4 regions of the Bacteroides sp. 14(A) genome follow, and region 2 is predicted to be linked to each of the others. Evidence: riboswitches for the same ligand, from Rfam matches in the RefSeq annotation. Region 2 holds a riboswitch; each other region holds the start of a gene.
What was found. A riboswitch is a leader RNA that binds a small molecule or an ion and turns the genes downstream of it on or off. The one in region 2 is predicted to bind cobalamin.

Region 1 (7,575 bases), on a different contig from region 2:
TTAGCTTTCAGCATATAGTCCATCTGGCTGTAAATGGCGGTGCTGGGAGTATAGGTGCCATGACCGACAAGTACGAAATGTTCACCTTTCTTAGCGGATACTTTTTGATTTTGCGTATCGGTGAGTCTATTATTCAATATTTCAACTACCTTTTCTGCATCTTCCACTGAATAGAGCAGGGGAGTGCCGATACGGATTTCCCTAAAGAAAGGTTGTACACTTTCCATATCTCGACGAAGTGACTCCATTTCTACGCCGTCAATGATGTTCGAGCTTTGCACAATAACATGTGTGTAACCTTCACTACGCAGACGGAGCATAGCATCCAGCGGAGTTAGTTTCTCTATGCCGCGTGCTTTAAGACGGCGGATAATGATACGGGAAGTAAAAGCTTCACACATTTCCAGATCAGGGAATGCTTCGCGGGCTTTCGCATTGATAGCGTCAATAGTCAGGGCACGGGTATCATCGTGTGTAGTACCGAAGTGTACCATCAGCAGGGCGGCTTTATCACCGGGTTTCATACTTGCGAGCATATCGCTTGCTACGAAGTTTTCCCCCTCGTGCGCAGAGCATAGGAAAGTGAGGTTGCAAAGAAATAAAAGGATAAATAGCTTTTTCATAAGGTAGAAATGATGCTTTTTAAATATTTTGAAAAAGGTTATGTGTCAATTTATATTTTAAGTACAGATTATACGAAAATTACAAGAAAGAGATTAATGATTCTTGTTATCGTATAACCTGTACCTGAATATATGATGATTAATCGTTTTCAACGACACGTATCATGTCGAAGTAGAATTTACCTTCCACTTCTGCTCCCTTTTCTACGGTACCGGTCTTAATGTCGTAGATATAGATAATAGCATTGGCATCCTCTTCTGTATCTACACCGATGTAGGCTTTATCGTTAAAGATAACGGAACGTTGCGAGAAGCGGCCACCGCTGTAAGCAATTTCTTTGCCATTGTAGCTCAGGCGAGTTTTGGTTCCAGTAGTAAGGTCAATGATGGCATAGTAATGTGAGAATGCATCAATAACTGTAGGTTTCTTTATTCCTGCAGCAGCAGCTTTGTCGCTAATAGGTGCATTATCGTTGCGAGCATATACCAGAGCTTTGTTATTTCCTAAATACTGAACAGTCATCAACTTACCATCTGCATTGGAATAACCATTGTAAGAGGTATCAAACTCTGTTTCACCCGCTTTGATACGCAGCAACATACCTTTTTCAAGACCGCTTGCTTCTTCATGGAAACAAGCCAGATAAAGATTACCAGCTTCGTCATATGCTACGCAGTCCTGCATCAATTCTCCGTAAGCACTTCCTGCCATTTCACCTTCAACGGGAGAAATAATATCTTTTTCCACCTTCATAGTTGATGGGTTGATGATGGCTGCATGAAAATTAGGCTCTTGTTCACTTGCAACAGTTTGGCCTGCCTTTTCTTTCCAGTAATAGAAGTAATATAATTTATTGTCTGACTTGCGGTAGGTGAGAATACCTGAACTTGTCAGCTTTTTCCAGTCGGTAGGAGCGGGTATAGTTACTTCACCTTCATCAAGGATAGTTAAATCGTCTGCTTTCAGTTTCGTATAAAGAACTTTATCCTTGTCGCCGTTGGTAGATATGATAACGAGTGTGTTATCGTCAATCCAGGCATGTGTGTAGGCACGTACTTTATAAGTATTAGTCTTGAAAGGGCGCTCTGCAATCACATCGATTTTATTATTCTTGATCTGATACTTTACGAAGCGGTCAGCGGAACCAGGGATTTGATAATAGTATTTCCCTTTTGAGATAGACTCCATAGAGTAATCTCCGAGTTCCGATCCTACTCCTTCAACGGTGATGACACCTCTATCAGCCGTCAATGTACTGGTACTAGTGACAATAGTAGTGTTTTTACTGCTCATACCACCATGCTTACCTACGGTTACAAAAAGGTCGAAGTGATAATCACCTTCATTGATACCCGGATCTGGAGTAGGAGTAGGATCATCATCAGAACAAGCCGTAAATGAGATTGCCATCATGGCTGCCATAAAGGCCAAGAGTGTAAATTTGAATTTTTTCATCTTGAATAATTATTAATGATTAGTTAATGAATAATCGGAACTTGGCAAAAAAAGCACGTCCGGGTTTTTGCAACTTATAGTTGTCATAGGCTGTCTTGTCGAGGAAATTGGTACACTCTAAAGCAATGTTGTAGCGTCCGCGTTTCCATGAGTAGGTAATATCAGCATTGCAGATATGTTGAGCCGGAATGCGTGCCTTGCCTTCAGTGGCACCATAAGCCTCCCACAAAAGGTAATACCAGTGTATCCACTGATAAGTGCAACCTAGGCGTAGCTTGCTTTCTGGTAATGCCATGTTACGGAAAGTATAGTATGCTTCCGCACTACCAAACAACCAAGGACGGTTGGGTACACGGTTGTTGTAGGTAGCCGATGGTTTTCCGCCATTCTTGTACTTCTGTTGGTCGCGAGCATCTTGATAGCTGACGTTGCTGGCAAGTTGCAGCTTACCTTGCCAATCGTAGCGTACCTCTCCTTCCACACCCTTAATGTGGACTGCGGGTACATTGGTATATTTCATTGTACCTTCTTTTTCAGCAACTTCGCTCTGAATATAGTTGTCAACCTTGCGGAAGAATCCGCTTGCTTCGTAGTAGAAGGTATGTCCGGTACCCGGATGCCACGTACCGAATAGACCGGCATTGAAGTTATCACTGTTTTCCGGTTTCAGTGCTACGTTGGCGTAGATATTAGTACCGTTTCCCAATAGTTCGCGTGCGATGGGAAGTCTCACACTATGCTCATAGGACACTTTCACGGCTAAAGCTTCCGCTACAGTGTACCGAAGTCCGACACCGTAGCCTAGATAGTTCTTGGTTGTGGAACCTTGTACCGCTTCAGAACCGGTCACGCTAGGCTGATCGGTCTGCCGGATATTCGGGTGATTGATATAATCCTTTATGAAAAACACATTCTCCATCTTGCCATCCAATAACGACTGATTGTAAGAAAAGCCCAGGATATGTTTGGACACAACATCGTTGGATGGCTCGAAAGTGGTAGCCAAATCATCATAACGGTCGTTGCCGGTACGACTCAGATGATAGTTCAAGTTAAAGTTATGATGATTGTTCAGTTTATAATCCAGGTTGGCTCGAACCACAGTCAGTGGGCGCTTATAATGGCGCATGGATCGTTCTTTGCCCATAATTTCATTACGCTGGCCATCTATGTATCCACCATCCCAGTAATATTTTCGGTAGGTGGTGTCCACGGTCAATGAGTGATCCCAAGTCTGGGAGAGAGCTGCATTCAGCTGCATATTCTTCAGAATGAAATTACGCTTCTGGTAATGTGCTGAAATATTCCAGGCATCTGAATTTCTTTCCGCCATTCCATATACTTTGGTCTGGACAGCCCCCGTCTGTAATTCTTTATCTGTCTTGGAATAGGAAGCGGAAACGAAGAATGCATCTGCCCATGACTTGTTGGCAACTCCTACCTCTATTTGCCCCAGTAAGGAGAAGTAGTCATCGTGGAAGCGTTTAGGATTACCATATATGAAATTGTCACCACTCTCATCCCGCATTTGCACGTCTTTCATCCTATAATCATTCTTTGAATAATTTACTCCCACAGTAGGTCGGATAATCAATCCTGTTTTAGGTTCTACAAATTGTGCATTCAAGTCTGCTTTGTGCGTATGGAATGAACCGATGCCATAAGAGACATCCAGATAATTTTTCTTTTCTTGTTTGGTTATAATATTGATGGCACCACCCAATGCATCCGTTCCCAAGCTGGCAGGAACCACACCTTTATATATTTCAATCCGGTCTATAATATTCACCGGAAGATTAGCAAGTGAAACTCCACTTCCTTTAGTGTCCAACGGCATTCCATCTAAAAAGTAGCGAATAGAATTGCCGGATAAACCATTTATAGACAAATCAAAGTCTGAACCGACACCTCCTTCTTCTCTCACCTTAATGCCTGTTGTACGGTTTACAAGGTCATTGAGGTTATTTAGCGAATTTACTATAGGTTTTATATCGAGAGCATTGACGGAAAAAACTCCTTCTTTTACTTTCTGTGTCTGTGTCTTTCCATAAACTTCAACGGAGTTCAAAGTAACAGCACTTTCTTGTAATGTGAAGTTGAGCGTTTTGTTTTGTTGGATATTAGATGTGGACTTTACAGTTTGATAACCTATTAAAGATACGACAAGTGTACATTTTCCAGGTGATACTTTCAGGGAATACCGTCCGTTATCATCCGTATAAGTTCCGGATGTGGTATTTTCTACTGCAATTGTAACTAATGATAAAGGGGTACCGTGTTGGTCTGTAACTTTTCCCGATAGAGTAATCGTATTTTGCGCTATTACACCTATCTGCGATAAACAGGTTAACATAAATAGTACACATGAAATAATTTTCATTTCAATCTCTTAGTTAAAGCATTTATGACTTACTTTACGGGAGTATGTGCATAGAGAAAAAGAATTCTTTATCTTTCATAAAGAATTACCAGCCTCGATGTTTTTCTGCTTCATTTCCCGAAAGCATTAAAACTATGTTGTTCTTGGCAGGTATTCTGACTTATCCATCTTTGAATGCCTTCCCATCCGACCAGCAGACAGTGGCTATTGGAGTATATTCAAGATTTTGAAAGGATTTTACAGCAGCGGGTCTGTTCAGGACTTGCACCTGATTCCCTTTTCATCGCATTCCCATAGAGCCAAGGAGATGCGAAACCAAAAACGCTGCAAAGATATATAAAAAGTCAGTCTGAACAATGAAAATATCTGAAAATGTTTTTTATAACATAAATAGAGGTACAGGCTGAAAAGTAATGTATTTGTACGTTTATAAAGCGGAAGATATGAATTCAGAAGAAAAAACAATGAAAGAGTGTATAAAAAGGTATCAAAAGAATAAATGATAAATAAAAAAGTTCTATATTGGGGGGTATAAGAAGGTATAAGAAACACTTACGGCTGCGATAGCCTGCGCTTGTACAAGTGTGAACGTTCACTTGTACAAGCGTAGGCTATCGCAGCCGCAAGTGTTCAATGGCAATTATTAGAACGACCGTCCCTTAAATATATTCGACTCGGACAGTGGAATGAGCTTGCCATCCAGCGTCAATCTATTTGAGTTGAAATTCGGATTTACTGTGGCGGATACGTTGTTGCTGCCATGAGTTAGCCTAATGGAAACTTGTGCTGAGATTCCTACACCTGTCACACTAAAATTGCAAGTTACATTCCCTTTTTTGTCAGTGGTGGTTTTTACTTCACCTACAGTGCCATCCACTGTGACACCTCCAATTCCATTAGGACCTGCAAAGGCGCCGTTGAAAGCAATCTGTACGGATGCCCGGTCACCATTTAAAAGGATAAAATTGGTATTGGATGTAACAAAAGCACTACGGCCTCTTTTGAATGTCACACGATCCGCTTCCAATACAAACTTTCTCTCCTTTATGGCTTGTACTGCATCAGTGTATGCTCGTTCTTCTTCTATTTTCTCCCGAGCTTTTTCTGCATCACGTTGGGCTTTACGTTCAGCACGGCGACTTTCACTTTTACTTTCCTGTGCATAGATTGTTGTAGATGCACCTATAAAAACTAACATCAATAATACGATAATTTTTTTCATAACTTATTCTTTTTTTGTTCCGTTTGTTTCAATATCACTTGAATAAACAATCTGAAAATTAAAAAGATGCGTGTAATCTATATTATTATGGCGCGCATTAATATTTATTAATGAGATTTAGTGCCTGAATTAATAATAAAGAGAAGGTGCATAACGAACAGTAAACTGCCGCCATACACCTTCTCAAGAAGTAATTAAAGAGAGAGATTAATGTTTATTCTTCTGCGTCCGGGTCATACATCGGTTCACTCTGTAGGGCTGCCGACATGTGGCTGATCCATACGTTTACAATTTCAGAATAGTCGGCCAGTCCTTTGATATCACAATTGCTGAGTGGACAAGTATATCCGGCTTTGTTTAGTTCGTAACGCCAGCTTCCTTCTTCGGGATCGTTTTCGCTTACGCCGCCTTTCATGTCATTGTTGGCATGATCTCCGGCAATGGACATCAATGGATGGCAGATGACATCTCCCGATGCTTTTCCGGCTGCTTGCATGCGGGAAATCATGTTATCTACATAATTATCTTCCATATCAACCGTTGCCACAAAATAATTGGAACTGTAAGTCTTCTGAAGTTCTTCTTCCAACATGGTGTAGCGGGAGTTACCGTTTCCGTAGTTCCAGCCTTCGGGGTTACCGTGCCCCATGAACGTAACAATCTTGCCTGCATCTACTTTTGCTTTATAGTTTTTGTGCAGAATAGTTGCCACTTCCTTCACATCATCTTCCGATTCCAGCAACGGACCGGCCAAGTATACCTTTATATCTCCAAATTCAGGGTGGTCACCGCTGTAGTGAAAGTCTTTCACGGAATTTTGCACCCGGAGATATTCTTCACCCGGGATAACGTGTAAAGACTGTACGCAAACTGTTTTATAACCTGCAAGTCCGATAGCTTCCAGATAGAAAGACGGAGCATAATAGTTCCAGCCTTTGGCTGCGCAACGGGTCATACAGATTTCTGAAGTGAAAGAAAAATAGACATCCATGTTGGAGAACTTTTTGGCGAATTGTTCTTTCATGCCTTTGAAGGTTTCCTGCGGTGCGTCCCAAGTACTTCCGAAAGTAACAAGCAGCAAAGCAGTGTCATGCTTTTTGTTAGCTTTTACTTCGGCAGATACAGCTTCCATTTTCTTATCATGTTTGGATTGTGCCGAGTCATCGTCATCGTCCGAGCAAGATACTACGGAGAAAGACATCAGAGCAGCCAGTGCCGCCATCATCATTAACTTGAATTGTTTCATGTCATTAATTGTTTTTAAAAGGGTTAATACTATGTGGTTTTTCTCTTTTTCTGTCCAAATTGTACCATCAATGAGACGTAAAAGGTTCTTCCTGCCGTGTTTGTTCCGTAGTTCAGTCCATGGTAGGTCGTTTCATAATAATTCAGTATATTGTCAATGCCTGCATTGATTTCTGCATCCCATTGCTTGCCCAGGTTGAACTGGTGGCGTGTGTTCAGGCGCCAGAGGTGGTAGCTTTTGCCGTTACCGTCATCCTGATAATAGCGTTTGCTCTGGAAACGGCCATACAGGCCTACGCTGAGTCGATAATTGCTGTTTTTCCGATCATAATTCCAGACGGCACTGACGGTGCCGCGATGGTGAGCCATACCATCTATGACGATGTGTTTCATCACTTCGTCTTCTTCATCGTACTGATTCGCTTCTGTGTCCAGATAGCTGTAACCGCCCGCCAAGGTAAGCGTTTTGAAAGGCATCCACTTGGCGTTGATATCTATGCCGCAGGTGCGTGCGTCATCCATATTCTGGTATTGGCGAACACGAGCCGGGTCGTAGGTGACGACGAGGTCACCTGGAGCCTGAGAGGTCGGAATCGTCACAAGAGTTATCATGTTGTCTAACCAGTTGCAGTAACCTGTGGCACTGATA
Region 2 (7,575 bases):
TCCAATATGTATTTCCATTAACTACTTCCTCCCTCTTTAAATACGTAAAACTCCTTTTTGCAAACCAAACTCACGCCAGCGACTGATAGGACGACCATCAGACGACTGCGTAGAAGAATTCTCTTCCAGGTTCATCAGGTAATCTATATAAGCGGCAATCATGGCAATATTCTCAATTTCTTCATTATTACTGTTAGGACGCTGCAACATACGCGAGTTTTTCTCGATAAACAGCGTGTTGTATTCTCCCTTTACGAAATCGGGGTTGTGCATGATGCGCTTCAGATAAGTAAGATTCGTCTTCAATCCGGTAATTTTATACTCATACAGCACACGGCGCATACGCTCAATGGCATACTGCCGATTGGTGGCCCATACGATCAGTTTTCCGATCATGGGATCATAATAAATAGGAATCTCATACCCTTCGTAAACATAGCTATCGATTCGGACACCGATACCGTTCGGTTCAGCCAATAACTTAATGATTCCCGGAGACGGCATAAAATTATTCTCCGTATCTTCCGCACAGATACGACATTCGATAGCATGTCCCCGCTGAAACAAATCTTCCTGTTTAAGATGCAACGGATAACCGGATGCAATCATGATCTGTTCTTTCACCAAGTCCACACCCACCACTTCTTCCGTAATGGGATGTTCCACTTGCAAACGGGTGTTCATTTCCAGGAAATAGAAATGACGATGCTTATCCACCAGAAATTCGATAGTACCTGCACCCGAATAGTTCACTGCTTTGGCGGCAGCTACAGCCTTCTCTCCCATCTCTCTGCGTAATTCCGGAGTGAGGAAGGGAGACGGACTTTCCTCCACAATCTTTTGATTTCTACGCTGAACAGAACATTCGCGATCAAATAAATGAATCACATTGCCATGATTATCACCCAATACCTGAAATTCAATATGATGGGGTTCCTCCACAAATTTCTCCAGATATACCGTATCGTCACCAAAAGCAGACATAGACTCCGAACGGGCGGTATTATAAGCCTCAACTACTTCATCCTCACTATGTATCAGTCGCATACCTTTTCCGCCACCACCCATAGAGGCTTTCAGCATCACGGGATAGCCGATCTTATTACATATCATCACAGCCTCCCCGGCACTCTGCAAGGGTTGTTCCGTACCGGGAACTACCGGTACTCCGGCTGCAATCATGTGTTTACGGGCTGAGATTTTATCGCCCATCGCTTCCATTGTTTCGGCAGAGGGCCCGATAAAAATAATGCCTTCTTCTTTGCAACGACGGGCAAAGTCCGCATTTTCAGATAAGAAACCATATCCGGGATGGATGGCATCCGCTTCATGCTGCCGGGCAGCACGAATTATATTCTCTATATTCAAATAACTGTCTCTGGAAGCTGCCGGACCTATCAGACAGGCTTCATCGGCATACATGACGTGTTTTGCTGCACGGTCCGCTTCCGAATAGACAGCTACTGTACGTATTCCCATCTCTTTGCAGGAACGCATTACACGTACAGCAATCTCGCCTCTATTGGCAATCAATACTTTTTTTATCATTGTTCTTCTGTTTATCACAAAGGGGTGCATCACATACATCCATAACGATACCCTCTTTGACTGCCGTCAGACAGTCATGACATAAACAGCCCGGGTAATTCTTTTGCAAATAAGCACGTTGCTGCTCATTCAGTCGTACCGTAGCGCAATGGCATGACAAAATCCGATCGTGCATACACTCAAAGGTTGCACCACAACGCGGACATACCTTTTTCATAGGCATCCCTTTCGCATTAATTAAATTAAAACAATTATACGTTCGTACTGTTCCCCTAATCCCACGAGTAGCAACAGACTTTAACGAATGGCAGGTCTTCTGACTGACTCCCTTTCTGATTCCTTCCCGGCCTCCAATTCACAGCCAGTGGCTAAAGTATTTATCAAGAAAGTTATGGAGCTTCACAGCAGCGGGACTGTCCGGGATTTACACCCGATTCCCTTTTAATCCAAATGACAGAAATGTTCATCCGAAACCAATTCGGGGCAAAGATAGTGGAAATTATCATTGGAGATGCTTTTTAAAACAAAAAATATAAGCTGGGAATATTTTTTTCTATCATCCGTTGGATTATAGATTTTATTTCTAACTTTGTCAGCGATAACGGTTTCCAAATCACCGCAAGCGTGAAATGGAATTAAAAGGGAATCCTGTGAAAATCAGGGACTATCCCCGTAGCTGTAAGTTTCATCTCCCTACCATGTGGAGAAAAGATTGTGGCACTCTTTAGCCACTGGTCCTGCAAAGACCGGGAAGGCGCCATAACGGAAACAAGTCAGAAGACCTGCCGATATCTGTAATCATTCAGGCTTTCGGGTGAAAAGCGATAGAATGCATCCTCCAAGATTCATTTTATTACTTACTCTCCTTATTTTGTCGTTTGATTTAGTATAGCTAACTAAACAAAGAATATTTATTTGTTAAATCTTAAATTACAGGTATGATCAATTCGGAGACTTTCATCGTCAAAAGAGATGGGAAAAAAGAAGCGTTTTCACTTGACAAGATCAAGAACGCAATTAGTAAAGCATTTTTATCTGTCGGCAGTTTTGCCACACAAGATGTGATCACCAACATACTCAGCCGCGTGAACATCAGTGATGGAACCAGTGTAGAAGATATACAGAACCAGGTAGAAATTGCACTGATGGCTGAACACTATTACAGTGTAGCAAAAGCGTTCATGCTATACAGACAGAAACATCTGGAAGACCGGGAAGTACGTGACAAGCTCCGTTTCCTGATGGATTACTGCGATGCCTCCAACCCTGCCACCGGTAGCAAGTATGACGCTAACGCCAATGTGGAAAATAAAAATATAGCCACACTGATAGGCGAGCTCCCCAAATCGAACTTCATCCGTCTGAACCGCCGTTTGCTGACTGACCGTCTGAAGGACATGTACGGCAAGGAACTTTCAGACCGCTACATCGAATTGCTGAACCAACACTTCATATATAAGAATGATGAAACCAATCTTGCCAATTATTGCGCAAGCATCACCATGTATCCGTGGCTGATCAGCGGAACCGCATCCGTAGGCGGTAACTCCACGGCACCCACCAATCTGAAGTCTTTCTGCGGAGGATTCATCAATATGGTATTTATCGTATCGAGTATGCTCAGCGGCGCCTGTGCCACACCGGAATTTCTGATGTATATGAATTATTTCATAGAAAAAGAATACGGAGAGGATTACTATAAACATCCGGAACAACTTGCCGACCTTTCCTCCAAACAAAGGACCATAGATAAAATAATCACCGATTGTTTTGAACAGATCGTATATTCCATCAATCAACCTACGGGGGCACGGAATTTTCAGGCAGTATTCTGGAATGTAGCTTACTATGATCAATATTATTTCAATAGCCTTTTCGAACATTTCGTCTTCCCGGACGGAAACGCTCCCCATTGGGAATCATTGAGCTGGTTGCAGAAGCGTTTCATGAAGTGGTTCAATAAGGAACGCACCAAAGCCGTTCTTACTTTCCCCGTAGAGACAATGGCTTTACTGACCAAAGACGGAGATGTACTGGATAAGGAATACGGTGACTTCACGGCCGAAATGTATGCGGAAGGACACTCTTTCTTTACATATATGAGTGATAATGCCGACTCGTTAAGTAGTTGTTGCCGCTTACGTAATGAAATACAGGATAACGGATTTAGTTACACCCTGGGTGCAGGCGGCGTATCTACCGGATCAAAAAGTGTGTTGACTATCAACCTGAACCGTTGCATCCAGCATGCAGTGAAATCCGGATTGCTTTATCATTTCTTCCTTGAAGAGGTAGTAGATCTGGTACACAAGGTACAACTGGCCTATAACGAAAACTTAAAGCATCTGCAAAGCAAAGGAATGTTGCCTTTGTTCGATGCCGGATACATCAATATGGGACGCCAATATCTGACAATCGGTGTAAACGGGCTGGTGGAAGCCGCTCAATTCATGGGAATTGAAATCAACGATAATCCTAAATATGAAGCTTTTGTGCAGGAGATTCTGGGAATAGTTGAAAAATACAATAAGAAATATCGAACGAAAGATATACTCTTTAACTGCGAAATGATACCGGCCGAGAATGTAGGCGTGAAACATGCCAAATGGGACAAAGAAGCCGGTTTCCAGACATTCCGCGAGTGCTATAACAGCTATTTCTACATCGTAGAGGATGAGTCGCTGAACGTCATCGATAAGTTCCGTATGCATGGACACAGGTATATAGAGCATCTGACGGGCGGTTCGGCACTCCACATGAATCTGGAAGAGCACTTAAGCAAAGAGCAATACAGGCAATTACTTCGGGTAGCCGCCACTGAGGGCTGCAATTACTTTACTTTCAATATACCTAACACGGTCTGCAACGAATGCAACCACATTGACAAAAGATACTTGAAAGAGTGTCCGGAATGTCATAGCCAGAACGTGGATTATCTGACCCGCGTTATCGGCTACATGAAACGAATCAGCAATTTCTCTCAAGCCCGGCAAAAGGAGGCTGCCCGAAGATATTATGCTGAAGTACACTGATTACGACATTGTTTTTCAGGAGATACCGGATGAGGTGACATTGGCAATCAACCTTTCGAACTGTCCGAACAGGTGTAAAGGTTGCCATAGTCCCTATCTGCAACAAAATGTTGGAGAAGCGCTGACAGAAGAAAACCTTTCCGTACTTTTACAAAAGTATGGAAAGGCTGTTACATGCGTCTGTTTTATGGGTGGAGATGCAGATCCTTATGATGTAGCGTATTTTGCCAATTTTCTACAGCAACAGCAGATTGCCCCGGTAAAAGTGGGTTGGTATTCCGGTAAGCAGGAACTGCCTGACGGATTCCCGATACGGAACTTCCAATACATAAAACTTGGGCCTTACGTAGAAAGTCGCGGTGGCTTGAAGTCTGAACAAACCAACCAGCGGCTTTACAAGATTGTACAAGGAGAAATGAATGATATTACTTACCGGTTCAGGACAAATAGCTGATCTCTTTCCGCCTGAACCGGAATTACAAAGTCTTATTCAAACCGGAGAACAAGGCGTCCCGTTTGCGAGCCATCCACCCATTTTGGTTGTGAAGAAGGACCGCACAAGTCCGTGGAATTTACTTTATTACGCACCGGAGGAATTACATTCAAAACAGAAATTCCGCTTTCGGGAAGTGTATACAGTAACCGGTCACGACCATCACGGGGTTGATATACTCCGATATAGGAATCAGGTGTTTCATTCGTCAGGCTGATGGTTCCCTCTTTCGTGCGAATACTCATCCAGGAGACACTGCCAAAATATCCCTTGAATTCAGGATAGGTGAATGTCTCACCCGGAATAGGATCGTTATAATCATTCTCCCAGATATCATACTGCGTGCCATGAATACGATTCTGCCATACACGATACGGACCTGCTCCCAACCAACGCTTGCTGAGCACTTGTTCTTCAGGGTAATCAAAGCAAATACCCATCAGGTCTACCACACCGGAGAAGTTGTAGGTATAATCAAGAGTAGCCATGCCGTCCGGATGAATTGTCCACTGAGCTTTGTCTAAATTACCCAGTTTATAATTAGCGGTGAGGATCAGATCCCCCCCCTCTTCTTTCACATCCAGTTTCGTGAAGACTGCCGCATCGGTAAATTCACTGTAAGTACGGTCCTTTGCCTTGGCTTTTTCGTCATCATGATTATAGAACTGATCCAGGGAACGGTCTGCACGACGTGCACCGATAAAACGGGGACCGTTAGCAAAACTAATCTTACGGTTATTGACGGATACATCTTTCAGCTGCCCGTCTTTCTTTGAAAAGACAAAAGTACGCCCGTTTGCTTTTACCGTAATACCTTTTTCTGTTTCCGTATAGGATGCACGGCCGGATGATGCAGAAAACTGTTCTGTTTCCCGATTCAGTTTATCTACGGGGAAAGTCCAGCGCCAAAGTTCATACCCATATTTATCTATAACTGTCAGGAAAAGAGCATCCGCTTCGGGAAGAATAGAAGTCTTGATATCCACCACTCCCACTCCATGGGCTGCTACATCGCTTCCTTGCACTTCACCTTGTTTCAGAATTCGTGTAGTTGTATTGGAAGCATCCGTTACCGACGGGAACTTCACTTGCTGCCAGATAAAACGACAGGTGTTCAGGTTCAGATAATCATAACGGTTCTCCACAGAGAGTTTACCGTCGAAATTCCGGTCGATAGCGGTATTCATAACCTGCACCGGGCTCCATAGCTGCTTGATAGTGTAATAGCTGCCTTCCTTTTCATGGTGAGGGCCTACAATTCCGTCAGCTCCGAAATTTCCCTGATTGTCTATGAACCCGTCCATATCCACGCGCTTCACGCCTTCATCCGCCAATACCCACAGGAAACCACCGATACAACGCGGATGTTTACGCATCATTTCCCAGTAATCATACAGGCCGGCACCATGACCTCCGTCGTACAAACCATGCAGGAATTCAGTAGGCATAAAGATTTCCGGCAGGCGCATGTAGTTCTGGCTTTCTCCATACGAACGATAGTGCATGGTTTCGAAACCGGAGAAGTTACCTTGCGGATGGATGACCGGGCGTTTCTGCAGATCGTATTTATGGAATTCTCCGTCCAGTTCAATGTTCCAGCCTTTTTCATTACCATTGCTCCACCAGATAATGGACGGATGGTTCACATCACGTTCTATCATGCCTTCAATCAGACGTACTCCCGTAGGGGTATCGTACTTGCCATGCCAGCCACCCAGTTCATCCATAACATAGAGTCCAAGAGAGTCGCACGTTTCCAGAAATTCCGGGTCCGCCGGATAGTGGCTCAGACGGACAGAATTCATATTCATGCCCTTCATCAGAAGTACATCTTCAATATTCTTCGCTTTACTTAGGGTACGACCGCTTTCGGGACGGAAACTATGACGGTTGACACCACGCACGTTGATACGCACCCCGTTCACGTACAATCCGTCACTTTCACGAACTTCGATAGTACGGAAACCGAATGTCTCGGTCTCATGATGCAGGACTTTACCTCCTTTATCCAACAGTGAAAATTGAGCTTTATAAAGATTCGGAGTTTCTGCCGTCCATAAGGCAGGGGCAGAAACGTTCAATTGTAAAGTAGTCCAGTCGCTTCCGGCTTTTAGGGGTACGGTGGTATCTGCCAGTTTCTTCCCTTTACCGTCCAAAATCTGTGCACGGATACTCATTCCGTCACCGGAGATATTCGTGTAGCAATTGGCACGGAATGATCCGTCCATTTGTGCATCAATAGCAATATGACGGAGATTGACGGCAGGTTTTACTTCCAGAAATACCGGGCGGAAGATACCGCCAAAGTTCCAATAATCGGCGCGCCGTTCGGCAAGGTTCACACTGGCATTCTCGCTCTCTTTGGAAACTGTTACTTCCAGCTGATTCTTCTTGCCATATTTCAGTAAATCCGTGACATTATATGAAAAGCGATAGAAGGCTCCCTGGTGTTTCGATCCTGCCTTACGTCCGTTAACCTTAACTTCCGTATCGGTCATGGAT
Region 3 (7,575 bases), on a different contig from region 2:
TCAGGATGTCGGCCATCGAAAGGGCGATGTTCTCTTTCAGTACAAGGGAATCGAACTTTGTCTTCTGGACGCCAATCTCCTTCATCGGGCGGCGTCCGATGACTGTCACTTCCGGAATATTGAAATGCCATCGGGAAGTGTTTGCGTCCCGTTTTGTTTCCTGCGCGAGAAGCATGGAAGGCAGTCCGAGGAGCAGCGTGAATACGAATGCGGTTAGTCTCTTCATTGTCATTATCTCCTCCTTCCCTTATTTCCAGCAGAATGCGCCGGGAATGATTCCTACATAAAACTGGTCCAGCAGTTCTCCGGCCTCGGAATAACGGTAAACGATACCTTGTTGCTGGTAGTCGATGGCGTCGGCCACGTAGACGTCTCCGTTGACGGGATTCACCGTGAGACCGTAGTAGAGGGTCCCTGAATATTCCAGGAACGGACGTACCGGAACACGCTCGGCTTCCACATCCATCGACCAGATGGCGTTGTTGATCCAGTAGAGTTTGTCGCCCGAACCGTTGAGCTGTACTTCCGAGGGCCAGTCCCCCAGCTTGAACTTGAACTGTTTTTCGACGGTGAATGTCGCAGCGTCGATACGATAGAGCGACGGGGGTTCGTATCCGTAGGGGCTGCCATCGTACCCGCCGTCGGTGATGGTCCACATCTTATGGTTCTTGTCCATGACCAGAGATGTGGGCTGAATACCCACGACCAGTTCATCTACCACCTGGTCGGTTTCGGTATCGATTTTCAGGATACGGTTCTGGTACGACCAGCAGTTCACATAGACATATTTGCCGTATTGCACCATCTGCTCCGTGGACCCCGATTCCATCGTCATGTCCGGGCACTCGATATATCCCGTGATTTCGTAGCGTTTGGGATTGACGATGAAGATGCGGTTGTCCCAAATTTGCGTCACATAGGCTTTCTCGTCCGAGAGAAAGTGGATATACCGCGGCGAAGTGAGGTTTGTGATGCGGCCGATCTCTTTAAAGGTGTTGATGTCTATGGCGAAAATCACATGCGAGTTGTTCACCACGATCCAGCCTACGCCGTCGCGTATGACCATCGATTGCGCCACATCCCCCAATTTGAACCCGTTGGCTCGGTAGAACACCTCGTTCTCCACCCGCTTCGTTTCGGGATCGTAGTACGAAAGCGTGGCATTGCTGTACTGGAAGTTGCCTTCGTTGGTGATGAACAGCCCCGTACCGGAAGCCATGAACTCTTCCGTTTCGCCGTAGTCCCACTTCATGCAACTGCCGAAAACTGGCAGGCAGAAAAGAAAAAGGCAAATCCGTTGTATTATTCTGCTCATTGTCATTCAAATAAACCAGAGTACCCGAATCATTACGGGTACTCTGGTTAAGATATAAGGTTTTAATCCTGCTGCGTATATTGTTTGTCCTTCATATTTTGGAAGGTTGGGCTATACCCACAATTCGTCACACTCCAGTTTTCCTCCGTAATCATTCCGTTTTCTATGAAACTGCCGAAGAAAGTGTAGTCGGTAAATTTCGTCAAACCGTTAAAAACAACCCCATGTAAGGTCTTCAACTTCTCCATGGAAAATGTTTCCTGAAAAAGAGAAGTCGCACTTTTTATCTGTAACGTACCATCTATTGTCTGTAATTTAGCAGAAGTAATACCTGTTGCTTGATTAACGAACAACCCTTCACCTCCTACATGAAGCAATTCCGGAAGATCCAGCGATTTACTTTGTAAAGTTATTGCTAACGCACCCGCTCCCTCTTTATAATATACAGGAGAGGTTGAGCAACAAACTTTAGACAACAATGGTAAGTCGCAACCTTTAAGATTGCCGGACAAATAAAACTGACCTCCCACTTCTTTCAAGGCTGACATTGTGACTGACCCCATCATGGGTATTTGGATGTATCCATATCCATCTATGATTTCCAAGTCGGGAAATTTGGCATTGCTTCGCATTTGACCTGTCACATGCAGATTTCCATGTACATGTTGAATTGTCGATATGGTATAATCGGTATCGTTGGTGGTTGGAGTACAAGTGAAATCATTGATACTTTTGAATGTGATTTCAGGGAACTTGTTATTCGTCAGACTGGTGATGACAAAATTTACGTTTGACAAATCCTCGGTCGTTTCAATTTTGGAGAGCTGCACCTTGTCTTTAATTTCAATCTGGGGTGCCGTTTCTCCAAAAGTTTCAAATCGGGCGTTCTGCAACATCAGTGTTCCGTTCACGTCTTCAAGATAATCCAGCGTAATGCTTCCAAGTGTGGTGATTTTACTCCAGTCAGGAAGCTGCTTGAGTGCTGTGAAATTTTTTATCTTTATCTGCCCCTTTACCGCTGTCAGTTTGTCCATTCCGCCGAAAGCCTGAAGCACGTCATTCCGTTGGGGAACAAAAGCCCCGGTAGGAGGAGCTTCCATATTGGCTTCCATAATAATACTTCCGTTTACTGTCTCGATTTCCGGTAGGTTGATGGTTTCCAACATTACGGGGACGGTGTGGAAATCAAGGCCACCGGTCTCTTTCAGTTTAAGGAAGTTCATGGAGGTCAGCTTGGCAAGATTGTTTACGGACAAAACTCCTCCGACACTTGTCAGTTCCGGGATTTCCAAAGACACAATCGAACCGGCTGCTGTGTTCTCTTCATTGAGTCCTTGGATATTCAGATCCTGACCTACAGTGGTCAGAACCGGAAACTCAAAGCTCTGTAACAATGGCGCATTGAACATCACGCTTCCTTCAATAGTTGTCAGGTTCTTGAATAGGACATAAGTCACTTGGTCGTTATATACCGATATGTCTCCGGAGAGCGTTTCCAAAGCTTTCATGGAAATCATGTGAAGCTTCGTAGCTTTCGAGGCGACATCGGTCGAACCTATCTGTAAACCTCCAGCCGAAACTATATTATCCAACCCTGTCAAGTCGCTACCGTTGTAACTGTTACGAATGATAATGTTGCCAGTAACCTCTTTCAAAGATGCCAATAAGGATATGTCAGTGATTTTTTCTGCTTCTTCCGCATCAGAGCCGATAATCAGGTTCCCTTTGACAACGGTTGTTTGGGTCGCGGCAAAAGAGGCTACCTCCTTGGTGGTCTTCAACTCCACATCTCCGTCAGATTCTATCTCGCTTTTCACCACCTTATAGGCATATTCGCGGGCATCTCCGTTATAGGATGTCACCCGGAAAGTCCGTTCATTATCCCAGTCCGTTATCGTTTCTGGATCAGGTATGATTGTTGCAGAAGTCGTGTACTTGAATTCCACTTCGGCATTGTTCAGCGATACCGTATAGGGAACGGTTATTGTTACTGTATTGTCCGCAATATCGGCCGTGTACGATTTTCCGTCCACGGTCATCACGACCGACGTGATGAAATTCTCATCTGCATCTTCAGGTATAATTTCATCGTTTTTGTCACACGCACCCAAAAAGAACAAAGATAGGAGCATGGGAAGAAAATAAATTTTCATACTTATAATTTTTATTATTTGGTTAAATCCTCAAAAGAAAATACTTCCGTTGAAACTTCGCCCAGCCAGCCGCTTTTGGCCAAAACACCGCATTGTACTTTGATAAAGTCAATATATTGCAGATTGGCTTCCGTTCCATCGGCATGGATAGCATTGGATATTTTGAAACCGTTCCTTTGACCGCTTCCATCCACCGTACTGCCGCCTTCTATCTGGTCGTTTCCGAAATTGTCCACATACCCCCAATCATAAGCCTGATTATCCCAGTAACCGGTTTGTGAATCTTGGATGTTGCGGGAAGCCAGACAAGTACCTGTCAGGGTATAACTGTTTTCCGAAATCCAAGCCGGATAATAATAGTCCTGCGTATGATAAGCGGACAGATAGTCTACCCAGCCGTTCCTACCGTCGGAACTGATCCATCGGACATCCATTTTTTTGCCTTCCGGACGGTAATAGGTCACTTCAAAATTCTGTATTGTTTTTTCCTTGCCAGCTTCAGATCCTTTCAGTTCGTACCACTCGTCATCCGGCAATTTGTTTCCGTTTATATCCTGCATGACCCATACGATACCCGGTTCGGAACTGCCGTCAAAGGCGTTCCCCTGAACACAGAAATCATACTGGTTGCCCGAATTGGGAATACTGTGGTCGAAGCCGACGATGATATAACCGCCGAAAGAACCCAAAGAAACGTGTAGTTTGTCTTTCAAACGCTGTGTTGCCCATGCGATAGCCGCTTCAGGGGATGTTTCGTTGCCGGTCATACCGCCTATCGTGCTCGTCTCGTTGATAAATTGGCCGGGAGCCGGAGTATATTCATAGACTTTGTCCCAAAACTTTGAACTTCCCGAAGCCCGGAATCTATCCTCTTCCTTTTTGTCCACACAGACGACTTTTACGGTGGCGGTGACAGCCGTCTTTCCTTTGTCGATATTCCTGCTTATTTTTTCCGTCGGTGCGTCTTCCGACACAGTACAGGAGACGGTGTATTCTCCGGGTGTAGACGGCGTGAACCTGAACATGCGTTCCATTTCTCCTTCCATGACCTGACCGTCCACACTCCACTCAAAACGGGGATTGTCGAAATACTCCAACAATGGGCGCAGGAAAACAGGACGGTCGGCAAATGTGTACCTGTCCGTGGATGTTTGCTGGTAAGACGGGGTCGGGAATTTGACAACGTAGGGCATCGTTTCCACGACCTCTACGCTTACATCCTTCGTTGTTGTCCCATCTATATTGGAAGCGTTGATTGTCACCGTATAAACACCGAGTTCTTGTTCATTGAAAGTATAAGTATTCTCGGTGGAAACGATTTTTCTTTCCCGTATCCATTCGATTTTGAACCCTTCTACATCCGAATGCTGAATATCGGGAGTAAATGTGTAATCGGTATTCCGGACAACTTTTAGCCCCTGCGAAGGTAGTGCCAGTGAAATGACCGGAGGGGTGAGTTCCTTCACTTCTACTTTCAGTTCCTCTTCGGCATAGCCTTCCGCATTGTCTACTCTTAGTTTGACGTAAAAATCCCCGCATTCATTCCATGTACGTTGAAGAGACGGACCCGAAGAAACCAGCGTACCGTTTATCGTCCAAGCAAAAAGAGCATCTTCAACATTCTGGTATGTCGGGGCGATAGTCAATTCATGACCGACCTTGACCGTGTAAATACCGGTTTCGCTGTCAAGTTCTATTATGGGTTGTCCTCCTACCTCTTCGGTAATGACTTCATCCTTGTTGCAGGAGGTGAACAGCATACAGACAAAAACAATAAAATAGTAAAAACGATGCATGATGTGTGGATTTTAGAACAATAACAGGGATACCCCCCGACAGAAGGGATATCCCTGTATTCTTTTTATTGTATAGTGATATCATCGATACAGATGTAAGCCGGAGTATTCAAACCGTATGCTCCCGAATCCGAACCCTCGAAATTGAACTTCACACTTTGCACCCCTTCGGCATTGATTTCCCAATAATCCCATGTCGTGATAGGATCAACCTGTTGTTGGCCGCCACGATAGTCGACTAAAAGACGTTTATAAGTGCGGATCAAACCGCCATCCGCATCGTAACACTCCAGATTCACTTGGAAATACCCTTCCATCTCTTTCAGAGGAGTCGCTACCCCCGTAGAACCGAATTGATTACCATAAGTGATGACTCCATAAGTGTATGAGGTGTTGCAGATCCACAGGCCGACCAACTTCCGGGGAACATTGAAATAAAATTCTGGTTTAGCCATCCATGCCTGATTGTAAGCATCCACATATCCGTAAACGACACCGAAATTGGAGCCGCTGTGCCCGGCTTCCTTATCCTGTCCTTCCGCCTCCACCGCAGTGTTATAGACAGAACACTGGTTCAGATAAGAATACCACCAGTCTCCGGTATTTCCCGACTGATTGGAGCGGATGTTCCAGTTGGAAAGTGCGATACCACCGCTGGAATACTCTGTGCTTCCACCTACTGTATTAAACATTGAAAGGAAGAGATATTCTTCCGGAGTATTGTCGTAAATGGTGGTTACTTGAGGATACCCTTGGTACGAATAAAGATTTTCTCCGGCCGAGGTAGGTCCTGCCAACATACCGGAATCGAAATCATCGAAAGTGATAGTCAAGGTACCGTCCGGATTTGTCACAGCACGGGTTTGCGAAGTTCCGGAATCAACCACTTCCATCAAAAAGTCATCGTCTTGACTACAGGCGGTAAACAAGGCGGTTGCCGTCAATAGGAAGGCACCTGCAAAAAAGCGTAAATTTCTTTTCATAAATCATAGTTACTTTAGTAAATATTATATCTATAAACACAAAAATTCCCGTTTGCACAGGATCTGTACAAACGGGAATTTTTGTATAACAAGCCGTAACGACACCGGGTCACTACCTTACTTTGACTACTTTACCTGATTGATTCCCGCAGGCACAAATCCTTTTTTGGTCATAGCAGGTCTTCTGACTCGTCCCGATTATCGTGCCTTCCCAGTTTTCACCAGTGGCAAAAGTATACGATAAACATTCCGGGGACTTACAGCAGCGGGTACTGTTCCGGATTCTCACCGGATTCCCTTTTCATTTCCAGCAAGTATTTTTCTGGCTGGAAAACTATTACCGCCACAAAATTATGCAAAAAAATCCTATAAATATCATCTTTTGAAGATTTTCAAACGTAATAACAACAAAAAACTTCAAAAGACACAATCGGAGCAAAAGCCGGAATGAACGGCATTCATTTCTGGCGACAGTCAAATTCACCCCGAGGTTTGGCTCCTGCTTTATGGATAGTACTGCTTTATGATGATGTTTTCAGCCATGCTTTTGATATATGGTATTAAGTTATGTATGAGAATCAAAGGTTGCACAGCCATAGGTATAATGATTCGGTTCTCATTTTTGATGATAAGCCACAGGGGCGACAGTAAGCGATTGCTTGCAATGGCTTTTTCCTCACAGATTATTCCCAGCTAAAATGAAATTCACCATATTAACATTTAACTGGAATAATTAACAGGTTGTTTTATGCTGAAAATCAGCAATTTGCGCCCATGCGCACTATAAAACGATGATTAAATCCAATCCTTTTTTCCCTATTTTTGTTTCAAAATTAATTTAATGAATGAACATGTATGGAAACCATGAAACAACTTGTACACAGTCTTTTATCGGACACTTCCAATGCGGTATCCCATTTGCAGCGGATCAATGAGGCATTGCTGAAAGAATATGAATTGCATTTGGGCAGTTATCTGTCCGTCCTGCCGCTTCAAGTGGAAATATACTATGTGAATTTTCAGACGAGACCGCTTTTTGTCGATACGAATATGCACTGTCTGTCTTCTATGAATGCCAAGATAGACCCTGAAATTTGGTCGTTGCAGTCCGGTCGTTTTGGAAAGCTCTATTGCCATTTGCGGGGCCATGGAGGTATTGATGTCTGTTTGTCCGACAATGAAACGTATGCACTCAGCGCCACGATCAAGTCTGCGAGGATAAACGGAGAGGACGTATGGAGCCAGAGCAGGGTTTATGCGCGGATTATGCAAATAATCTGCGAACACGAAGACCGCGTAGGAGTGGAGGATATTACCGGCTGGATAAA
Region 4 (7,575 bases), on a different contig from region 2:
AATGGATTTCGGTGCCATACAATGTACGCCGCAATCACCGAATTGCCTGTTTTGCCCTTTGGTAGACAGTTGCTCAGCCCTGAAGGAGGGTACGATAACGAAGTTGCCTGTAAAGCAGCATAAGACGAAAACCACCAATCGTTATTTTAACTATATATATGTACGTGTGGGCGCGTGTACCTATTTACATAAACGGACGGAGGATGATATCTGGAAAAATCTTTTCGAATTTCCACTGATAGAAACGGAAGCACCTGTGACGGAAGAAGAGTTTCGTGAATTGCCGCAGGTACGTGCATTTTTTGCAGATGGGGAGGTTTCGGGATTGCGTTTAATCAGTGGAAATGTGAAGCATGTGCTCTCCCACAGGGTGATTTATACCAATTTCTATGAAGTTGTTTTACCGGAAAATTCTACTTCTTTTTCTGCCTTTCTGCGGGTGAAAATAGAGGATTTGGAGCAGTATGCAGTCTCTCGCCTGGTGCATGCCTTTCTGGAGAAATATCTATAAAAGTTGCGCTAACTCTTGCATTGTGTGATTATTCTGTTTAATTTTGGCAGCAAATTCAAATAAAAAGAAAAAGGCTTATGTCAGTAAATAAAGTAATATTGATTGGAAATGTAGGTAGAGACCCTGAAGTAAGATACCTTGATTCCGGTATCGCTGTGGCTTCTTTGCCTTTGGCTACTACAGACCGTGCATACACATTGGCTAACGGTACGCAGGTACCCGAACGGACGGAATGGCACAATCTGGTACTTTGGCGCGGACTGGCAGAAACAGCCGAAAAATATGTGCATAAAGGGGATAAACTTTATGTGGAAGGCAAAATACGTACCCGTTCATACGATGATCAGACCGGCGCAAAGCGCTATGTTACGGAAATCTTTGTGGACTCTATGGAAATGCTGAGCCCCAGAGGAACTGCTGCACCGGGTGCTGCCGCTCCGCAATCAGGTATGTCACAAGGTGCTCCTGCACAACCTATGGCGCAATCGCAGGCAACCCCTGCACAAGATAATACAACGGACGATTTACCGTTCTAATTGTTTAACTAAAACCAAGATCTTTGGACCCAGACGCTTATTTATGCCAGTTGGCAAATGTTTTTAATGGTATATCCGTACATAGCCCTACTATTTCGGCAATCATCGCCATTGTGTTGGCAGGCTTGCTGTTGCTCGTATCCGGCTTTGCCTCAGCTTCAGAAATAGCCTTTTTCTCTCTTTCTCCGTCCGACCTGAATGCCATTGACGAGAAGAAACATCCCTCGGACGAGAAAATTCGTAAACTTCTGGATGACACGGAAAGGTTGCTGGCAACCATTCTGATAACAAACAATTTTGTGAATGTGACCATTATCATGCTCTGTAACTTCTTTTTCATGAGCGTGTTTGAGTTTCATTCTCCTATTGCGGAATTTCTGATACTGACCGTCATCCTGACCTTCCTTCTGCTTCTTTTCGGTGAAATCATGCCGAAGATTTATTCAGCCCAGAAGACGTTGGCTTTCTGCCGCTTTTCCGCTCCGGGTATCTGGATGTTTCGTTCCCTTTTTTATCCGGTAGCGTCTATGCTGGTGCGTTCCACTTCGTTCCTGAACAAGCATTTTGCCCGTAAAAACCATAACATCTCGGTAGACGAGCTTTCTCATGCTCTTGAACTGACGGATAAGGCTGAGCTGAAAGAAGAGAATAATATCCTGGAAGGTATCATTCGTTTTGGCGGTGAAACGGCGAAGGAGGTGATGACTTCCCGTCTGGACGTAGTCGATCTGGATATTCGCACGCCTTTCAAGGATGTATTGCAATGTATTATCGAAAATGCTTACTCCCGTATCCCTATTTATTCCGAGAACCGGGATAATATCAAAGGTATCTTATATATCAAGGACTTGTTGCCCCATTTGAATAAGGTGGATTTCCGTTGGCAGTCGCTGATACGTCCGGCCTATTTTGTTCCGGAAACTAAAATGATTGACGATTTGCTGCGTGATTTTCAGGCCAATAAGATTCATATTGCCATTGTGGTTGATGAATTTGGTGGCACGTCGGGAATTGTGACGATGGAGGATATCATCGAGGAGATAGTAGGTGAGATTCACGACGAATATGATGACGAAGAACGTACGTATGCAGTGCTGAACGATCATACGTGGGTGTTTGAAGCTAAAACTCAGTTGACGGATTTTTATAAGATTACGAAGGTGGACGAGGAAGTCTTTGATGAAGTGGCGGGTGATTCTGATACGCTTGCAGGATTACTGTTGGAGCTGAAAGGTGAATTCCCTGCCCTGCATGAAAAGGTTACCTACGATCACTATGAATTTGAAGTCCTGGAGATGGATAACCGCCGTATTCTTAAAGTGAAGTTCACTATCAACACTCTTCCGTCGGATTCCGATAAGAAAGATTGATTTATAAAATAATATGTCTCTTTTCATACAACATACGTATCCTTCATATAAGTGGGGAGTCTGGAAGATGGACGAAACACTGGATGAATTGCTGAGCATGCTTCCGCAACAGGAAACATATCTGGAGGGGTTGCAACGTTTCTCTGCTGAACATCGTCGTTTGGAATGGCTGTCGGTTCGTGTGTTGGTATTTACTCTATTGGGAGAGGAAAAGGAAATTGCTTACTATCCCAGCGGGAAACCGTATCTGGCAGATAAATCTGCATCAATCAGTATTTCTCATACACGTGGGTATGTATCGGTGATTATCGGTGAAGCCGGTAAGGAAGTGGGCATTGATATAGAACAATACGGTGAACGGGTACATAAGGTGGCGCATAAGTATATGCGTACTGATGAACCTCTGTCTTCGTATCAGGGAACGGATACCTGGGCTTTGTTGCTCCATTGGTCGGCCAAAGAAGTGATGTTTAAATGTATGAATACACCGGAGGTTGATTTCCGGGAGCATCTGCGTATTTTTCCTTTTACGGTTACTGAAAAAGGAGTTTTCTCGGCTGAAGAGTACAGAACACCGGAACAGCGTAAATTTGAGATCCGATATCTCCTGCATCCGGACTTTGTGCTGACCTGGCAAGTCGATTAATTTTAAAAATATGATACTATGAAACTACAACGCTATTTCTGTCTTCTTCTTTTTTGCTTGCCTCTGCTGGTTTATGCACAGTCGGATAAGACTGTTACGGTAAGCTATGAACGGTCTACCAAGGGGGAAGTGACTTTCTATTCCGAAACTCAGTCGCATACGCCTTATACGGTATCTATGACTTTTTCCCGGCTGAGTAATACGACCTCTTCTGAAGGAGAAATTTATGATGCCGTTATTCATTATGGCAAAACACGTCTGTTGACTTTGCGTCCGTCTACGGAAAATGTTCCGATTGGATTCTCATATCGCTATACCTATAAAAAAGGAAATAGCCGCTTGAAGACGGATACCAGTTTTGTGTATCTCTTCCCTCTGGCACAAGGGAAAGTGGTTCGTGTGAATAAGATGGTGTCTTTAGATAATTTTATAGGAAAGGAAGGAGAGAAGCGTATCACGGGACTTGGTTTCTCTACGACTGCCGGAGACACGATCTTTGCTGCCCGTGGCGGACTCGTAACGGAAGTTGTTGACAATTCCGCTTCCACTTCTGAAAACACATCGTTCCATTCGACGGAAAATTATCTGGAAGTTTTCCATAAGGACGGAACTTTTGCCCGTTATAAATTATTTCAGAATGAAGGGATCTTTGTCTCTCCGGGTGAAGAGGTGATTCCGGGACAGCCGCTTGGCATCATTGGCGGAGAGAACTACAAGCAGGGTTCCCATTTACGTTTCAGTATTTATTGCCCCGATCGGCCGGATCACTCATATGTACCTGATTTTTATCTTTCTCCCGAGGAAACAGGTAAACCTGAAGAGCGGGTGATGTATAAGTCCTGGCATCCTGTTGAAATTATCATGAAGGAGATGAGTAAGAAGGAGAAGAAGAAATTTCTGTCAAAGGAATAATTTGTTGACAAAAAGATAGTAAAACTTTTGCTTAATCCTGTATAAATGCTTATATTCGACCCGTAGAAATTCTTCTACGGGTCTTTTTGTTAACTAAATGTCAAAATAATAAGCAAGCACTATGGAATTACCTTTTGCAGAGTCTTGGAAAATTAAAATGGTGGAACCCATTCGGAAGAGTACCCGCCAGGAACGTGAACAATGGCTTAAAGAAGCCCATTACAATGTGTTCCAGCTGAAATCCGAACAAGTATATATCGATTTGATAACTGACTCCGGTACGGGAGCAATGAGCGATCGTCAATGGGCAGCGATGATGCTGGGCGATGAAAGTTATGCAGGTGCTTCCTCCTTCTTCAATCTGAAAGAAGTGATCACTCGTCTGACTGGTTTTGAATATGTCATTCCCACCCATCAGGGGCGTGCTGCTGAGAATGTGCTTTTCTCTTATCTGGTACATGATGGAGATATTGTTCCGGGTAACTCTCACTTTGATACCACAAAGGGGCATATCGAGGGCCGGAAGGCCATTGCTCTGGATTGCACCATCGATGAAGCGAAGAATACTCAGTTGGAAATACCTTTTAAAGGTAATGTCGATCCTGTGAAGCTGGAAAAAGCGTTGCAGGAATATGGTGACCGTATACCGTTTATCATCGTTACCATTACGAACAACACGGCTGGCGGACAGCCCGTATCCATGCAGAATCTTCGTGAAGTCCGTGCTCTTGCGGATAAGTATAATAAACCTGTATTATTTGACTCCGCACGTTTTGCAGAAAACGCTTACTTCATCAAAATGCGTGAAGATGGCTATAGCGGTAAAACGATAAAGGAAATTACGAAAGAGATGTTCGACCTGGCGGATGGTATGACTATGAGTGCCAAGAAAGATGGTATCGTCAATATGGGAGGCTTCATTGCTACACGAAAAAAAGATTGGTACGAAGGTGCCAAAGGCTTTTGCGTGCAATATGAAGGGTATCTTACTTACGGTGGTATGAATGGTCGTGACATGAATGCACTTGCTACAGGACTGGATGAGAATACGGAATTTGATAATCTGGAAACCCGCATCCGTCAGGTAGAATATCTGGCAAAGAAGTTGGATGAATACGGTATTCCATATCAGCGTCCAGCAGGCGGACATGCCATTTTTGTGGATGCAACGAAGGTACTGACGCATGTACCGAAGAATGAATTCCCGGCACAGACTCTAACGGTTGAGCTATATCTTGAAGCCGGTATCAGAGGATGTGAAATCGGTTATATCCTGGCAGACCGTGATCCGGTTACCCGTGAGAACCGTTTTACCGGATTGGATTTATTGCGCCTGGCTATTCCCCGCCGCGTATATACGGATAATCACATGAACGTGATTGCAGTAGCGTTGAAGAATGTTTTCGACCGTCGTGAAAGTATTACTAATGGAGTCCGTATTACTTGGGAGGCTCCCCTGATGCGTCATTTCACTGTTCAATTGGAACGTACATAACTACTTTCTTTTTCATAATACAAATGAGGTTACCCGAATTCATATGTTGAAGGGGTAACCTCATTTCTTTTATTTATCTTCTTTCTCGTTATTCATTCTGTAACTTAATGCTCCCGACGGGCATTTCTTGATTTGAGCGATCAATTCTTCCGTCGTTGCATTTTCAGCCGTTATCCACGGTTTTTCTTTCGGATGATACACATTCGGAAGGGTCTTGGTACAAATGCCTGCATGTTGGCACAGTCCGGGTTGCCAGATGATGGTCACTTCCCCGTTCGTATATTCTTTCTTTATATTCATAACTATTTATTATTGAATGTGAATACCTTTCATTACAATTCTTTTCCATTCGGGATGTTTGTGAATGTATCCCGCTACAAACGGGCAGAGAGGTACTAACCTTAGTCCTTGTTTTTCTATATCTTTTAATGCTTTTTCTACTAACTGGCTGCCGATGCCTTTACCACCCAATTGAGTGGGTACTTCGGTGTGTGTCAGGTAAATCTCCCCATTCGTTGATTTTATATACTCAATCTTTGGAGTATATTTATCGACATGGAACTCATATTGGTGACGTTCTTCATTGTCGATCAGTTCATAATCTGCTTCCATAACTCTTCGTATTAATTGTTTACTGTATGTATAACACGCGGATGATGAAATTTGTTTTGGGAAAGTTACAGAATAAAATGTCCGGGCGAAATCCCTTCGACCGGACACCATTCAAATAAACTTGGCAGAGTTTATTGTTCCTTACTTTCTTTGAAGCAGAGTGGATGAATGAAATGATGGGACGATTTGCCCGTTTCATTAGACTCAACGCTTTTTCCTCGAAAGCAGTGATAAAAACAGTGCATGGCAGGTCTTCTGACTTGTTTCTGTTGCCAGGCGCCTTCCCGGAAGCGGACTTCCAGTGGCTATTGGTAGTTTGCCTGCAACCTATCATGAAACTTACAGCAGCGGGACTGTTCAGGATTTGCACCTGATTCCCTTTTAATTACCGTCTCCGAACAAAGACTGTAAACCAATGCATCGCAAAGATAAGGAAAAAAGTGATTAGTGGTTAGTGATAAGTGATTATTTTTCTTTTGCCAGTGTGAATACGAATTCCAATCCGCCACCCTGGTTGTTTTTGGCCGAAATGGTACCTCCATGGATGATTACCGAGTTCTTTACGATAGCCAATCCCAATCCCGTACCGCCCAGTTTGCGTGAGCGTCCTTTATCTACCCGGTAGAAACGTTCGAATAAGCGGTTCAGATGTTCGGGAGAGACACCTACGCCGGTGTCGGCAAAACTGAAATAATAAAAATTCTCGTCTTCGCGGAAACAACTGATGTTGATGCGTATATCCGTGCCTGCATAAGCAATAGCATTGTCCATCAGGTTGCGGAAAATGGAGTATAGCAGGGAATAGTTTCCCCGTAGTTGTATCTTTGGTTTTAGGGAGTTGACTACGGTGATATGCTTTTCTTCCAGTTCCAGGGATACCTCATTTACGATATTGCCTACTAACAGGCTGATATCTATTTTCTCCATGTCGATCATGTTGGCGGCTTCGTCCATACGCGTTAATACAGAGATGTCGCGTAGCAGTCGGCTCAACCGATTGCTTTGAGCATAGCATCGCTCCAGGAATGTCTGCATCTTCTCCCGCGAAATGTTTTCATTGTTCACGATGGTTTCCAAATAGCCCTGTATACTGCTGACCGGGGTCTTCAGTTCATGTGCGATGTTCTGTGTCAACTGGCGTTTCAGGCGGATCTGCTCTTCTTCCTGGGTGACATCATTGATGGATATCTCGAAGCTTAAGTCTTGGAATATAATACATTCCACAATAAACATACGTCCATTCTTATTGATGCTGATAGACATACGCTTTTCTTCCTTGCCCGGACGCTTGGGAGTCTTGTTGATGAAATCCGTGATTTTCTGGAACTCACTGATAGAGAATATTTCCTCTGTTGTTTGTAGGTTGGAGTCTGAAATCAGGTTGCTGTACTGTGTGAACAGGTTGTTGACCAGGATTTCTTTCTTGTCCTTATTGAATACGCCCAATCCTTCATGCGAGGTTTGTAAGTGGGTGATCAATTTCTCCCGTTCAA

Region 1: it holds a riboswitch for cobalamin, as region 2 does, so the genes downstream of both, K429_RS0125050 (TonB-dependent receptor) here and K429_RS0121675 (cysteine-rich CWC family protein) in region 2, are expected to answer to the same signal.
Region 3: it holds a riboswitch for cobalamin, as region 2 does, so the genes downstream of both, K429_RS0115220 (DUF4465 domain-containing protein) here and K429_RS0121675 (cysteine-rich CWC family protein) in region 2, are expected to answer to the same signal.
Region 4: it holds a riboswitch for cobalamin, as region 2 does, so the genes downstream of both, K429_RS0106585 (GNAT family N-acetyltransferase) here and K429_RS0121675 (cysteine-rich CWC family protein) in region 2, are expected to answer to the same signal.

What each region holds. Positions count from the first base shown of each region.
Region 1 covers NZ_JAGH01000005.1:521,385-528,959, forward strand. Annotated here, with positions in the region: gene K429_RS0125040 (sirohydrochlorin cobaltochelatase) at 1-623, opposite strand, end outside; gene K429_RS0125045 (hypothetical protein) at 763-2,079, opposite strand; gene K429_RS0125050 (TonB-dependent receptor) at 2,099-4,459, opposite strand; cobalamin riboswitch at 4,587-4,794, opposite strand; gene K429_RS0125060 (DUF4251 domain-containing protein) at 5,103-5,681, opposite strand; gene K429_RS0125065 (sirohydrochlorin cobaltochelatase) at 5,896-6,927, opposite strand; gene K429_RS0125070 (TonB-dependent siderophore receptor) at 6,957-7,575, opposite strand, start outside.
Region 2 covers NZ_JAGH01000004.1:677,519-685,093, reverse strand. Annotated here, with positions in the region: gene K429_RS0121685 (biotin/lipoyl-containing protein) at 1-18, opposite strand, end outside; gene accC (acetyl-CoA carboxylase biotin carboxylase subunit) at 37-1,548, opposite strand; gene K429_RS0121675 (cysteine-rich CWC family protein) at 1,520-1,771, opposite strand; cobalamin riboswitch at 1,837-2,041, opposite strand; cobalamin riboswitch at 2,134-2,353, shown strand; gene nrdD (anaerobic ribonucleoside-triphosphate reductase) at 2,487-4,580, shown strand; gene nrdG (anaerobic ribonucleoside-triphosphate reductase activating protein) at 4,564-5,034, shown strand; gene K429_RS0121660 (glycoside hydrolase family 2 TIM barrel-domain containing protein) at 5,067-7,575, opposite strand, start outside.
Region 3 covers NZ_JAGH01000002.1:2,043,545-2,051,119, reverse strand. Annotated here, with positions in the region: gene K429_RS28780 (TonB-dependent receptor) at 1-226, opposite strand, end outside; gene K429_RS0115235 (DUF5074 domain-containing protein) at 248-1,315, opposite strand; gene K429_RS0115230 (hypothetical protein) at 1,378-3,468, opposite strand; gene K429_RS0115225 (PKD-like domain-containing protein) at 3,483-5,264, opposite strand; gene K429_RS0115220 (DUF4465 domain-containing protein) at 5,330-6,247, opposite strand; cobalamin riboswitch at 6,404-6,601, opposite strand; gene K429_RS0115210 (hypothetical protein) at 7,103-7,575, shown strand, end outside.
Region 4 covers NZ_JAGH01000001.1:1,754,231-1,761,805, forward strand. Annotated here, with positions in the region: gene mutY (A/G-specific adenine glycosylase) at 1-511, shown strand, start outside; gene K429_RS0106555 (single-stranded DNA-binding protein) at 589-1,047, shown strand; gene K429_RS0106560 (gliding motility-associated protein GldE) at 1,071-2,417, shown strand; gene K429_RS0106565 (4'-phosphopantetheinyl transferase superfamily protein) at 2,431-3,063, shown strand; gene K429_RS0106570 (M23 family metallopeptidase) at 3,082-3,975, shown strand; gene K429_RS0106575 (tryptophanase) at 4,097-5,470, shown strand; gene K429_RS0106580 ((4Fe-4S)-binding protein) at 5,540-5,770, opposite strand; gene K429_RS0106585 (GNAT family N-acetyltransferase) at 5,780-6,082, opposite strand; cobalamin riboswitch at 6,310-6,514, opposite strand; gene K429_RS0106595 (cell wall metabolism sensor histidine kinase WalK) at 6,548-7,575, opposite strand, start outside.